Regions from separate parts of the Cellulomonas sp. GbtcB1 genome, predicted to be linked through region 1. Evidence: riboswitches for the same ligand, from Rfam matches in the RefSeq annotation. Region 1 holds a riboswitch; the other holds the start of a gene.
What was found. A riboswitch is a leader RNA that binds a small molecule or an ion and turns the genes downstream of it on or off. The one in region 1 is predicted to bind thiamine pyrophosphate.
Positions count from the first base shown of each region.

Region 2: linked by a shared signal. The riboswitch ahead of KVT14_RS12030 (thiamine ABC transporter substrate binding subunit) and the one ahead of KVT14_RS00320 (Ykof family thiamine-binding protein) in region 1 are both predicted to bind thiamine pyrophosphate.

Region 1 is NZ_JAGXJG010000001.1:60,875-67,903, forward strand. Features, by position in the region: gene KVT14_RS00310 (ABC transporter ATP-binding protein) at 1-1,502, opposite strand, end outside; gene KVT14_RS00315 (ECF transporter S component) at 1,561-2,190, opposite strand; gene KVT14_RS00320 (Ykof family thiamine-binding protein) at 2,183-2,845, opposite strand; TPP riboswitch at 2,901-3,009, opposite strand; gene ybaK (Cys-tRNA(Pro) deacylase) at 3,056-3,553, shown strand; gene KVT14_RS00330 (ABC transporter permease) at 3,583-4,404, opposite strand; gene KVT14_RS00335 (ABC transporter ATP-binding protein) at 4,401-5,393, opposite strand; gene KVT14_RS00340 (YafY family protein) at 5,479-6,510, shown strand; gene KVT14_RS00345 (YggS family pyridoxal phosphate-dependent enzyme) at 6,561-7,029, shown strand, end outside.
Region 2 is NZ_JAGXJG010000030.1:16,687-23,715, reverse strand. Features, by position in the region: gene KVT14_RS12055 (Na+/H+ antiporter subunit E) at 1-112, shown strand, start outside; gene KVT14_RS22435 (monovalent cation/H+ antiporter complex subunit F) at 109-744, shown strand; gene mnhG (monovalent cation/H(+) antiporter subunit G) at 741-1,145, shown strand; gene KVT14_RS12040 (class I SAM-dependent methyltransferase) at 1,156-1,950, opposite strand; gene KVT14_RS12035 (DUF4235 domain-containing protein) at 2,045-2,329, opposite strand; TPP riboswitch at 2,443-2,576, shown strand; gene KVT14_RS12030 (thiamine ABC transporter substrate binding subunit) at 2,650-3,762, shown strand; gene KVT14_RS12025 (iron ABC transporter permease) at 3,778-5,550, shown strand; gene KVT14_RS12020 (ABC transporter ATP-binding protein) at 5,547-6,602, shown strand; gene KVT14_RS12015 (SRPBCC domain-containing protein) at 6,701-7,029, opposite strand, start outside.

The sequences.
Region 1 (7,029 bases):
ACGTCCGCGACCAGCCCGCCCTCGGCGACGACCAGCACCCGGTCCGCGACCGACGCCACCGCCCGCAGGTCGTGGCAGGTGAGCAGCACGGCCCGGCCCGCGCGGGCCTCGTCCGCGAGCGCCCGCAGCACGGCCGCGGTCCCGTGCCGGTCGAGCCCGAACGTCGGTTCGTCCGCCAGCAGGACCGGGCGGTCGTGGACGAGCATCGCGGCCAGGCTCAGCCGGCGCTGCTCGCCGCCGGACAGCCGGTGCGGGTCCCGGTCGGCGAGCGCGGCGAGGCCGAAGCGCGCGAGCGCGGCGGCCACCCGGTCGTCCGTCGCGGCGCCCGGCGGCAGCCCGACGGCGACCTCCGCCGCCACCGTGCGCCCCGCGAGCTGGTGCTCGGGGTTCTGCACGACCAGCCCGGGGCGCGCGCCCTCGACGACGCCCGCGAGTGGGGGCAGCACGCCCGCGAGGGTGGCGACGAGCGTGGACTTGCCCGAGCCGTTGGCCCCGACGACCGCCACGACCTCGCCGGCGTGCAGCCGGAGGTCGACGTCGCGGAGCACGGGCTGCGCGGCGGGCCGGCGGCGCGCCGCCCGACCCGGGGGCCGCCGGCCGACCGCCAGACCCCGAGCGGCGAGCAGCACCTCCCCCTGTCCGGCGGCCGAGGCGCGCGACGGCGGCGCCCCGGCGGCCAGCGCCGGCAGCCGGTAGAACGCCCCCGACTCCCCCACCGCCCCGCCGAGCGCCACCGCGAGCTCCACGTCCTCGGGCAGCCAGCACCCGCGCGCGAGCAGCTCGCGCCCCGCGTCCCGGGCCACCTCGGCCGCGGGGCCGTCGTGGGTGACCCGGCCGTCGGCGGACAGCACCACCCACCGGCCCGGCAGCCCGGCGACGCCCGCGTCCCCGGCGAGCGCGTCCAGCCGGTGCTCGACCAGCACGCACGCCGCGCCGGTCGACGCCCGGGCCGCGTCCAGCGCCGCCCGCACCGCCGCGACGCCGTCGGCGTCCAGCATGGACGTCGGCTCGTCGAGCAGCAGGAGCCGGGGCCGGGTCACCACCGCGGCGGCGAGCGCGACCCGCTGCAGCTCGCCGCCGGAGAGCGCGTCGGTGCGCCGGCCCGCCAGGTGCGCGGCGCCCGCGGCACCGAGCGCCGCCGCCACCGCCGGCCCGATCGCCGCGAGCGGCGTCCCGAGGTTCTCCAGGGGGAAGGCGACCTCGTCCGCCACGTCCGCCAGGCAGACCCCGGTCTCGGGGTCCTGCGCGAGCACCCCGACGACGTCCGCGAGCGCCGCGACGCCGTGCTCCGCGGCGGGGCGGCCCGCGACCGCGACCCGCCCCGAGACCCGGGCGGGCACCGCGTGCGGGACGGCGCCGTGCAGGCACCGCAGCAGAGTCGACTTCCCGGCGCCGGACGGGCCGAGCACGAGCACCTGCTCCCCCGGCGCCAGCCGCAGGTCGACGGGGCCCACGCCCGCGCCGCCGTCCAGCACCGCCTCGAGCCCGGCGACGTCGAGCACGGCACCCGGACCGGCCGGGGGATCAGTCGCCGGACCGCTCCCCCGGCCTGCCGCCGGCTCAGCCACGCCGCGCCACGGGCTCGCGCGCGGCGGCCGCCGCGCGACCGATCGCGAACCCGTCCAGCACCCCGGTGCGGCCCAGGGCGTCCACGATCACCTTGGCCAGCAGCCCGCCGAGGACGACGCCCGACGCGGCCTGCAGCACGAGCCGCAGGACGAGCACGTCCTGCCCGTACCAGCCGAACCGGAACGCCGACCACCCGAACACCAGCGTCGCGCCGAGCAGCCCCGAGACCGCGAACCGGGCCCAGCCGAACCGCCGGTACCGCCCGAGCGCGAACGGGATCTCGCTGCCGAGGCCCTGGAGCAGCGCGGCGACGACCAGCAGCGGCCCGACCGGCGACCCGAGGAACACCACCTCGACCACGGAGGCCAGCACCTCGGCGAGCACCCCGACGCCGGGCCGCCGGACGATCGCGATCGCGATCGGCGCCACCAGCAGCCAGCCGCCGAGCAGCACGTGCTGCGCGAGGTCGCCCGCGGGTCCCATCAGCACCGCCAGGCCGTTCCAGGCCTGGACGAGCGCCCAGTAGAGGAACCCGAACACCACGCCGAGGACGACCATGAGCACGATGTCCTTCAGCGCGAGCGGCTCGCGCCGCCGCCCGCCCGGGACGGGCTCAGCCACGGGACCGGGTCGGACTGTTGAGCGAGAAGGTGACGTGGCTGGTGACGTGCTGGACGCTGCGGCCGACCCGCGCCCACGCGCCGACGACGGTCTCCACGAGCGCGCCCACGTCGCCCTCCAGCCGCGTGACGAAGTGCTCCGAGCCGCGGAAGGTCCCGTTGTCCCGCGCCAGGGCGATCGCCGCCTCGATGTCGCGCATGTGGTCGGGCTCGACGCCGGCCCGGACGTCGTCGGCGAGCGGGTAGAGCGCCCACTCGGCCGCACCGGACCGGCCGGTGCGCCGGCCCGGCGGGAGCGCGACCGCGCGCGGACCCGCGCCCCCGGGCAGCGCGCACCGCACCTCGCCGGGGCAGCCGCGGGACAGGTGCAGCGTCACCGCCGCGTGCTCGCCGGTGGCGGCCACCGCGTCGACGAGGTCCGTCAGGTACCGGAGCAGGTCCGCCTCGGTGCCGCCGAGGTAGGTGCTCACGTCGCCGGTCTGCACGACCAGGCCGTCCGTGGCCACGGAGCCGAGCACGCCGAGGATCGTCTCGGCGTACCGGTCGGACATCACCGCGACGGTGACGCGGGCACCGACCCCGAACCGGAGCGGGTCGGCCACCAGGTCGGCGGCCTCCGCGGGCCGGACGGGCGTCGACGGCGGTGTCGGGATCATGCGTCCTCCTGTGCTGGTCGGATCAGCACGGGAGGACGGCGGACGGGTGCCCGGCATCCTGCGAGATGTCGCTCCCTGCGCTGGCATGATCCAGATCAGGTTCTACGGTCGGAGTTCGAGTACTCCCTCTCAGCCCGGCTCACCGGACTCCCGTGCTCACCCGCACGCTAGCAGCCCCGGGACGCCCGGGCGGCGTCCTAGGCTGACCCCGTGAGCCGGTCCAAGAACGCGCCGTCCGGGACGCCCGCGCTGGTCGCGCTGGCCGCCGCCGGGGTCCCGCACACCGCGCACGCGTACGACCACGACCCCCGCAGCACGGTCGGCTACGGCCTGGAGGCCGCCGAGGTGCTCGGCATCGACCCCGAGCAGGTCTACAAGACCCTGATGGCGTCGGTGGACGGGACGCTCACCGTCGCGGTGGTGCCCGTCGCCGGGAAGCTCGACCTCAAGACGCTGGCCCACGCGGTCGGCGGCAAGAAGGCCGTGATGGCCGACCCCGCCGCCGCGGAGCGCGCCACCGGGTACGTGGTCGGCGGCATCTCCCCGCTCGGGCAGAAGACCGCGCACCCGACCGTCGTCGACGAGACCGTCCAGCTGTTCGACACGGTGTTCGTGTCCGGCGGCCGCCGGGGCCTCGACGTCGAGCTGGCCCCGGACGACCTGATCCGGCTCACCTCCGCCACGGTGGCGGACATCGCGCGCGGCTGACCGCCCGCGCGTCCGCCACCGGGCCGCCGCTACCGCGCGCTCCGCGCCAGCGTCCGCACCCCCACGAGCAGCCCGAGCGCCGCGGTCAGCACCGCCGCCACCGCGCCCCACGCGACCGTCGAGGACGCCAGGTCCCCGGCGAACAGCGCGCGCTCGGCGTCCACGACGTACCGGAGCGGGTTCACGTCCGCCGCGACCTGCATCCACCGCGGCCCGGTCTCCAGCGGCAGCAGCATCCCGGACAGGATGAGCAGCGGGAACAGCAGGGTCTGCTGCACGGCCCAGAACATCCAGTCCTGCTTCCGGACCGCGATCGCGAGCGCGTAGGACAGCGACCCGATCCCGACGCCGAACACCGCGAGCAGCACCAGCCCCATCAGCGCCCCGGCCGGGCTGAACGAGAACCCGAACGGCAGCATCACCGCCACGACGACGACCGACTGCGCGACGATCGGCACCATCTCCTTCCACGACCGGCCGACCAGCTGCGCCGACCGGGCCAGCGGGGTGACGAGCAGCCGCTCGTGGGCGCCGGTCTGCATCTCGAACAGCAGGTTCGCCCCGGTGGTCGACGTGCCGAACAGCGTCGTCATCACGAGGATCCCGGGCACGAACCAGGCCCAGACGTCCCCGCCGGGCAGCCCGTCGCCGACGGACCCGGCCAGCAGCGGCCCGAACAGGCCGAGGAACACGACGGGCTGGATCAGCCCGAACACGACGGAGAACGGGTCGCGCACGGTCGGCAGCAGCTCGCGGGTCATCACGAGCCAGGCGTCGCCCCACCAGGACCGGGTCGCCTCGCGGGCGGGCAGGGTCTCGGCGGGGAGGGTCGGAGCGGTCGTCGCGGTCATGCCGCCACCTCCACGGGGTCGGTCGAGCGCGCGGCCCCCTCCTCGCGGAGGCTGCGGCCGGTGAGGGTCAGGAAGACGTCGTCGAGCGTGGGCTGGTGGCCCTCGGCCCGGGCGACGGCGAGCCCGCGCGCGCCGGCGGCGGCGAGCACGGCGGGCAGGGCGGTGGGGGCGTCGGCGACGCGGGCGCGCACCTCGGTCCCGTCCACCTCGACGTCGCGCGCCCCGGGCGCCCGGGCGGCGACCTCCGCGAGCGCCGGCGCGTCCGCGGGGTCGGCGGCCGCCAGCACCAGCCGGTCCCCCGCGAGCGTGTGCTTGAGCGCCGCGGCGGTGTCGTCCGCGATCACCCGGCCCTCGTCCACGACGACGACCCGCTCGGCCATCTGGTCGGCCTCGTCGAGGTAGTGCGTGGTGAGCACCACGGTCATCGCGTGCCGCTCCCGCAGCCGGAGGATGTGCTCCCACAGGTTGGCGCGGTTGTGCGGGTCGAGCCCGGTGGACGGCTCGTCCAGGAACAGCAGCCGCGGGGCGTGCACGAGCCCGAGCGCGACGTCGAGCCGGCGGCGCTGCCCGCCGGACAGGTCGGACACCTTGCGGCGGGCGAGCGGCTCCAGGTCGAGCTGGTCCATGAGCTCGGCGGCCCGGCGGCGCGCGTCCCGGCGGTCGAGCCCGTAGATGGTGCCCTGCACGACGAGCTCGTCGGCGGCGCGCTGCGCGTGGCCCGCGCCGTTGCCCTGGCCGACGTAGCCGATCCGGCGGCGCACGTTGCCGGGCTCGCGTGCGACGTCTGCCCCCGCGACCTCGGCGGTGCCCGAGGTCGGTGCGATCAGCGTGGTGAGCATCCGGATGGTCGTGGTCTTGCCGGCCCCGTTCGGGCCCAGCACGGCGACGAGCTCCCCCGGCGCGATGTCGAGGTCCAGGCCGCGCACAGCGTGCACGGTCGGCCCCTTGCCCCCGGCGAAGTCCTTGGTCAGTCCCCTGGTGCGGATCATGGCGGGTTCCCCTCTGCTGGTCATGGCACCACCGTGGCGGAGGTAGCGGTCAGGTCCTGTCCGCTACCCGGAGCAGACTGGCCCCATGACCGCGATCCCCGACCTGGCCGACGCCCCCGCGACGCCGTCGTCGCGGCTGCTCGCCCTGCTCTCCCTGCTGCAGACCCGGCGCGACTGGCCCGGCGACGTGCTCGCGGGCCGCCTCGGCGTCAGCCCGCGGACGGTCCGCCGGGACGTCGACCGGCTCCGCGCCCTCGGCTACCCGGTGCACGCCACCAAGGGCCCCGACGGCGGGTACCGGCTCGCGGCCGGGACGGCGATGCCGCCGCTGATGCTCGACGACGAGCAGGTGGTCGCCCTCACCGTGGCCCTGCAGACCGCGACCACGGGCGTCGACGGGCTCGACGAGGCCGCGGCCCGCGCGCTCGCGACCCTGCGCCAGGTGCTGCCCGCGCGGCTGCGGACCCGGGTCGAGGGGCTCGACCTCACCGCCGTGCGCCGGCCGCCCGACCCCGCCGAGGAGCACGTGGACACCGAGCGGCTGATGGCGGTGGGGGCCGCGATCCGGGCGCGGGAGGTGCTGCGGTTCGACTACGCGGCACCCGCGGCCGACGGGAGCGGGACCCGCGACGCCCCCGACGGACCGCCGCGCCGGGTCGAGCCGCACCACCTGGCCACCCGCGGCCGCCGCTGGTACCTCGTCGCCTGGGACCTGGACCGCCGCGACTGGCGGACGTTCCGGGTCGACCGGCTGCACCCGCGCACCCCGACCGGGCCGCGGTTCGAGCGCCGGGACCTGCCCGCCGCGGACGTGGCGGCGTACCTGCAGCAGCAGTTCGCCGGGGTGACCCAGCCGTGCCGCGGCGAGGCGGTGCTCGACGCGCCGGCGTCGCTGGTGGCGCGCTGGGCGGGGCCGGCGGACGTGGTCGAGCCGCTCGACGCCGAGCGGTGCCGGGTCGTCGCCGGGTCGTGGTCCTGGGTCGGGCTGGCGGCGTGGCTGGGGATGTTCGACGTGCCCCTGCGCGTCGTCGGGCCGCCGGAGCTGCGGGACGCGGCGCGGGAGCTCGCGCGGCGGTACGCGGCGGGGGCGGACGCGCCGGCGCCGGACCCGGCCTGACCGCCGGCCGCCCGCCGGTCGCCGGCGCGCGAGCGGTTAGGGTCGGGCACATGACGACCGGGGCGACCGAGCTGGCGGAGCGGCTGGCGCGCGTCCGGTCCCGGATCGCGGCCGCCGAGTCCGCCGCGGGCCGCCCGGCCGGCTCGGTCCGGCTGCTGCTCGCCACCAAGACCCAGGATGCCGCGACGGTGCGCGCGGCCGTACTCGCCGACACCGCCGGCGCCGCCACCACCGCGGGCGCGGCCCGCCGGGCGCTGCTGGGCGAGAACCGGGTCCAGGAGCTCGTCGCCAAGGGGCCGGACCTCGCCGACCTCGCACCCGAGCTGCACCTCATCGGCCCGCTGCAGTCCAACAAGGTGAACGCCGCCCTGCGCTGGGCCACCTGCGTGCAGAGCGTCGACTCGACGGCCCTGGCCGACCGGCTCGCGCGCCGGTGCGCCGACGACGACCGGACGCTGGACGTGCTGGTGCAGGTCAACGTCTCGGGCGAGCCGACCAAGCACGGCGCCGCGCCGCAGG
Region 2 (7,029 bases), on a different contig from region 1:
GCTCGACCAGGAGGAGCGGGTGCTGCGTGCGTTCGCCTCCGACGACGAGCTCCGCGAGGCGGGCCTGACGCCCGGCGGCCGGTCGTCCCGACGCCAGGAGGTGCGCGCGTGACCGCGGTCCTGCTGATCTGCGCCGTGCTGCTGACCGCCGCCGGCGTGCTCGCCCTCATCCGCGCCGAGCGCGGCCCGTCGATGCTCGACCGGACGGTGGCGCTCGACATCATCGTGACCGTCGTGGTCGCGGCCGTGGCGCTCTACGCCGCGGCCGAGCGCCGCACCGACGTGGTGCCGATCCTCGTGGTGCTGTCCCTGGTCGGCTTCGTCGGCTCGACCACCATCGCGCGGTTCGCCTCCGTCGAGCCCGCGGGCGAGGGCCGGGTGCGCACCCGGGAGGAGATCGCCGCCGAGGAGGCCGAGCGGATCCGCGCCGAGGAGGAGGCCGAGGAGGCCCGCCGCGCGCGCCGGGCCCGGGAGGCCGAGGGGGCCGCGACCGACGCGCCGCGTCCCGCGTCGGACCCGGAGGAGGTCCGCGCCGAGCACGCCGCGCACGGCGACGAGGCCCACCGCGCCGAGGTCGTGGCCGAGGAGGACCGGCGCGAGCACGGCGACGAGCCGCACGTGGACGAGCACGGGCCGGGCGAGCACGGCGACGGGACCGACGGCGGCGACCTGGCGGCGGAGGACACCGCCGCGGACGAGGACGCCGCCGCCCGCGGCACGCGCGACGAGGGGAGCGACCGATGAGCTGGGACTGGGACGTGGTCGCCGACGTCGTGGCCTCGATCTGCCTGATCGGCGGGGCGCTGCTCGCGCTCGCCGCCGGCGTGGGCGTCCTGCGGTTCCCCGACCTGCTCTCCCGGATGCACGCGGGGACGAAGCCGCAGGTCCTCGGGCTGATCCTGGTGCTGATCGGGCTGTCGCTCCGGCTGCGCTCCGGCGGGGCGGTGTGGGCGCTGGTGCTGGTGGCCCTCTTCCAGATGCTGACCGCGCCGGTGGCGGCGCACCTCGTCGGCCGCGCGGGCTACCGCACCGGCAAGGTGCGCCGGGACCTGCTCGTCGTCGACGAGCTCACCGAGGCGCAGGACCAGGCCACGCAGCGCGGCACGCCGCCCGAGGACGCGCCGGGCTCGGGCGACCGGGGCTGACGGCAGCGCGTCAGCGGCGGAACAGGCCCGCCCAGAGGAAGTCCGCGCCGAACGCGTCGCCCGCGTCGACGGCCGGGCGCATCCGGCGCAGCTCGACCTCGTCGAGCCAGCCGAACGCGCGGCGCAGGTCGTCGGCGGCGTAGGCCAGCCCGCCGCCCAGGCCGCCCTCCCGGTACAGGTCGACGTCGTCGGCCCCGGTGCCGCCGCGCTCGTCGTGGCCGTCGTCGCCCGCCGCGAAGCACGCGATCCCGAACCGGCCCCCGGGGCGGACCGTGCGCTCCAGCAGCGCGCGGTACGACACCCGGCGGTGCGGCGGCAGGTGGTGGAAGCAGCCGGAGTCGTAGACGAGGTCGTAGGGCTCGGCGGGCGGCTGCCAGGCGAAGATGTCCGCGCGCTCGAACCCGACGTCCACCCCGGCCTCGGCGGCGCGCTCCCGGCCCCACGCGACCGCCGTCGCCGACAGGTCCAGCGCGTCGACGGCGCAGCCCTGCTGCGCGAGCCAGACGGCGTTCCGGCCGGGGCCGCAGCCGAGCTCGAGCACGCGCGTGCCGGGTCCCAGCGGCAGCCGGCCGTCGGCGGCCCAGGCGACGAGGCTCTCGTCCGGCGCCCAGCGGAAGAACGGCACGGGGCGGTCGCGGTCGGCGTAGAACCGGTCCCAGAAGTCGGCGCCGCCCCAGTCCGTCCACCGGTCGGCGCGCTCGGCGAACAGCAGGTCCATCAGGGCCAGGACGTCGTCGACGGTGTGCACGGAGCGGCCGACGCCGACGGCGGGCCGGGAGGAGGGCTGCGCGGGAGTCTGAGGCACGGCTGACCTGCACCTTCGTCGGTGGACGGGGTGCTCAGGCTAGGCCGCGCCGGGGCCCCGCGGGCGGGACCTCCGGCCGTCGACGGGCGGGCGGTCAGGCCTTCGGAAGGCGGCGGTTCTTGTCGACGCGCTCGACGAACTTCTTCGTGCCGCGGGTCGCGAACACCCGCGCCACCGTGACGGCGGCAGCGGTGATGGCGGCGGCCGCGACGACCTCGGCGATGCGCGGGTCGTCGTCGTCCTCGGGCTTCGGCGGCTTGTGCCCGGACGCCGCCTTCCACGCCGCGTCCACCGCCTTGCCGGCGATCCAGGCGACGGCGCCCGCGACCACCAGACCGGTGATCTTCGCGAACGTGGACTGGGTCTCTTCGTCGGCCACGGGACCTCCTGCGTCGGGACGGCTGTGCTCCGCCCCACGCTAGCGCCGCCGGTGCCGCGCCGCAGGTCAGCAGGTGCCGGGCCGGGGGCGCGCCGTGCCGGTGTAGGGTCGGCCCCGAACGACAGGGGAGCGTCCCGGGCCGTGCGTGACACCGCGGCCCGACCGACGCTGAGAGTGCGGACGGAATCCGCAGACCCTCGCACCTGATCCGGTTAGCACCGGCGTAGGGAGTCGGGATCTCAGTCGCCCCGTGCCGTCGTGCTCCCCGGGGCGCGGCGACGCGGTGCGGCCCCCTCGGTGCACATCGAGGAGGAACCACCATGGCGCGCACGCGCGCACGCCGCCGGGCACCCCGGCGGACCACCACGGCCGGCCTGGCCGCCGCCGCCGGCGTCCTGGCGCTGACGGCCTGCTCCGTCACGGGGTCGGGCTCGGGCTCCGAGGCGGCGTCCGGCTCCGGGACCGACGGGTCGGGCGGCACCGTCACGCTGGTCACGCACGACTCGTTCCACGTGAGCGACGGCCTGCTGGAGCAGTTCGAGGCCGAGACCGGGCTGACCGTGAAGCAGGTCGCGCCCGGCGACGGCGGGGCGCTGGTCAACCAGCTGATCCTGACCAAGGACGCCCCGCTCGGCGACGTGGTCTACGGCATCGACAACACCTTCGCGTCGCGGGCGATCGACGAGGGCGTGCTGGAGCCGTACGAGTCGCAGGCGCCCGCGGCGGCCGACGCCGAGCAGTACGCGCCCGACGCCTCGCACTCGCTCACCGCCGTCGACATGGGCGACGTCTGCCTGAACGTCGACCACGCCTGGTTCACCGAGCGGGGGATCGCGGAGCCGACGTCGCTGGAGGACCTCACGGACCCGCAGTACAAGGACCTGACGGTCGTCACCAACGCGGCGACCAGCAGCCCGGGCCTGGCCTTCCTGCTGGCGACCGTCGGCGCGTTCGGCGAGGACGGCTGGCAGCAGTACTGGACGGACCTGACGGCCAACGGGCTGAAGGTCGCCGAAGGCTGGTCCGACGCCTACTACACGGACTTCTCCGGCGGCGGGGGCGGCGGCCCGCGGCCCATCGCGCTCTCCTACGCGTCGAGCCCGCCCGAGACGATCCCGGAGGGCGGCGGCGAGCCGACCACCGGCGCGCTGCTCGACACCTGCTTCCGCCAGGTCGAGTACGCGGGCGTGCTGGCCGGCGCGCAGAACCCCGAGGGCGCGCAGCAGCTGGTCGACTGGCTGCTGTCCGACGCGGTCCAGGCCGACATCCCCGGGTCCATGTACATGTACCCGGTGAGCACGGCCGTCGACCTGCCGGAGGCGTGGGCGCAGTGGGCGCCGCTGTCGGACGCGCCGTACGAGGTGCCGCTCGACGACGTCGCGGAGAACCGCGACACCTGGGTCCGCGAGTGGACCGACCTGGTCGTCGGTTGAGACGCGGCTGACCCGATGAGCACGGCGACGCGGACGCCCCCGACCGGCACGGGCCGGCCGGGGGTGCCCGCGCGCCCGGGGCCGGCCGGCGCCGTGGCGGGGCGCCCGCCGCTCCGCGCGCCGTCCCGGGGCTGGGCGCTCGGCCGTGCCGGGGCGTGGGCGCTCGCCGCCGCCGTGCCGCTCGTCTTCCTCGGCACGTTCTTCGCCTGGCCCGTGCTGTCGCTGGTCGGCCGGGGGTTCCTGCCCGACGGCGCGCTGGACCTCTCCGGGTTCGCGGACGTGTTCTCCCGGCCGCGCACCTGGCGGATCGTCGGGCTGACGCTGGCCCAGGGCGCGATCGGCACGGTGCTGTCCGTGCTGCTCGGCGTCCCCGGCGCGTACGTGCTGTACCGGTGCCGGTTCCGCGGGGTTGGCGCGCTGCGGGCGTTCGTGACGGTGCCGTTCGTGCTGCCGACCGTGGTGGTCGGCGTCGCGTTCCGCGCGCTGCTCCGGGAGAACGGCCTGCTGGGCTTCCTGCACCTCGACGGCACGTTCGCCGCGATCGTCGCGGCGCTGGTGTTCTTCAACTACGCCGTCGTGGTGCGGACGGTCGGCGGGCTCTGGCAGCGGCTCGACCCGCGCCCCGAGCAGGCCGCACGGTCGCTCGGGGCGTCGCCGGCGCGGGCGTTCTGGACGGTGACCCTGCCGGCGCTGACGCCCGCGATCGTCTCGGCGGCGTCGTTGGTCTTCCTGTTCTGCGCGACCGCGTTCGGCACGGTGCTGGTGCTCGGCGGGATGCGGTACGGCACCGTCGAGACCGAGATCTGGATCCAGACCACGCAGTTCCTCGACCTGCGGGCCGCCGCGGTGCTGTCGGTGGTGCAGGTGGTCGTGGTGGTCGCGGCGCTGGCGGTCGCCGGGCGGGCGCGGGCGCGGCGCGAGCGGGCGCTGTCCCTGGTGGCGCCGGGGTCGTCCGGCGCGGGGCCGAACCGCCCGCACGCGGTGCCCGCGGCCGTGACCGGGGTCGTCCTGGTGCTGCTGGCGCTGCCGCTCGGCGCGCTGCTGCTCGGGTCGCTGCGCACGGGCGACGGGTGGGGGCTGGACCACTACCGGGCGCTCGGCACCACCGGCGGCCGGAACGCGCTGACCGTGACCGTGTGGGAGGCGCTGGGCAACTCGCTGCGGATCGCCGTCGACGCGACGCTGCTGGCCCTGCTGGTCGGCTGCCTTCTCGCGCTCGTGGTGTCGCGGCGGCCCCGGGCCCGGGCGGCGCGCCGCGCGGTCGGCGTGCTGGACGGGACGTTCATGCTGCCGCTCGGGGTGTCCGCGGTGACCGTCGGGTTCGGTGCGCTGCTCACGCTCGGGCACCCGTTCGGCATCCAGACGGACCTGCGGAGCAGCGGCATCCTGGTGCCGGTCGTGCAGGCCGTGGTGGCCGTCCCGCTCGTGGTGCGGACCGTGCTGCCGGTGCTCCGGGCGATCGACCCGCGGCTGCGCGAGGCCGCGGGCACGCTCGGCGCGGGGCCGGGCCGCGTCCTGCTGGGGGTCGACGGCGCGCTCGCCGCCCGGTCGATCGGGCTGGCCGTCGGGTTCGCGTTCGCGGTGTCGCTGGGGGAGTTCGGCGCGACGTCGTTCCTCGCCCGGCCCGACCTGCCGACGCTGCCGGTGGTGATCTTCCGGCTCATCGGGCAGCCGGGTGCGGACAACTACGGGATGGCCCTCGCGGCGAGCGTGGTGCTCGCGGTGCTGACGGCCGGGGTGATGGCGCTCGCGGAGCGGTTCCGCGGGCCGGCGGGAGGAGAGCTGTGACGGGGACGGGGTCCGGTGCGGGTGCGGCGGGTCGCGGGCTGGCCGTGCGCGACCTGGTGGTGCGCTACCCCGGCGCGGGCCGGGGCGCCCCGGCGGTGACGGCCGTCGACGGGGTCGCGCTCGACGTCCCCGTCGGCGAGGTGCTCGCGCTGCTCGGCCCGTCGGGCTGCGGCAAGTCGTCGCTGCTGCGGGCCGTCGCCGGCCTGGAGCCGCCGACCGCCGGAGCCGTGGCCTGGGACGGCGTCGACCTGGCCGCGGTGCCGGTGCACCGGCGCGGGTTCGGGCTGGTGTTCCAGGACGGCCAGCTGTTCCCGCACCGGGACGTCGCGGGCAACGTGGCCTACGGGCTGCGCGGCCTGCCGCGGGCGGACCGGGCCGCGCGGGTCGCGGAGCTGCTGGACCTCGTCGGCCTCCCCGGCTACGACCGGCGCCCCGTCGCCACGCTGTCCGGCGGCGAGCGGCAGCGGGTGGCGCTCGCCCGGTCGCTCGCGCCCCGGCCCCGGCTGCTGCTGCTCGACGAGCCGCTGTCCGCGCTCGACCGGTCGCTGCGCGAGCGGCTGGCCGACGACCTGCGCCGGGCGCTCGTCGCCACCGGCACGACCGCGCTGTTCGTCACGCACGACCAGGACGAGGCGGCCACCGTCGCCGACCGGGTCGCGGTGATGTCGGCGGGGCGGCTGCTGCAGGTGGCCGCTCCGGAGACGCTGTGGCGGCGGCCCGCGTCGCGGGAGGTGGCGGAGTTCCTGGGGTACCGCACGTTCCTGGCCGCGGGCGACCCGGCGGGCGACGGCGCGGCGCTCGCGGTGGCCGCCGGCGGCTGGCGGGTGCTCGGTCCAGCCGACCCCGAGCCCGGGTCGGCGACCCCGGTGCGCGCGGCCGTCGTCGCGGAGCGCCGGACCCGGCGCGGTCGGGCGGAGGTCGTCGCGGTGCTCGAGCCCGAGGACGCCCGGGTCACCGCGGCGCTGCCCGCGGGCGGTGCCGGGGCGCCGGAGCCGGGGGACCGGGTCCGGGTCGCGGCCGAGGAGGGCGCGGTCGCGGTCGTCGGCGGCTGATCCGGGGTCGGCCTCTGCCGGACACGCCGACGGCGTGTCCGGCACAACCTTCCACTGTCGAGCGGGGGGGCGGGCGCTCCCGCCCACCGCCGCGCGGGTCAGGGCTCGAGGTGCGCGGCGAGCTGTGCGAGCGACGAGAGGATCCCCTCGGCGTGGTCCCGGGCGCGGACGCCGGGCGGCACGTCCCGCGCGACCACCTCGACCTCGGTCCCGTCCTCGGCGGGGCGCAGCCGCCACTCCATCCGCATCGTCCCGCGGAAAGCCGGGTCGTCGGAGGCGAACTCGACCTCCTGGACGACCCGCTCGCCCGGGACGACCTCGACGACGCGGACCTCGGACACGTCGGAGTCCGCGGTGGTCTTCCCCGGGGACCCGGACGTGTCGGCGTAGGTGAGCACCAGCCGGTAGGACCCGCCCGTGCGCATGT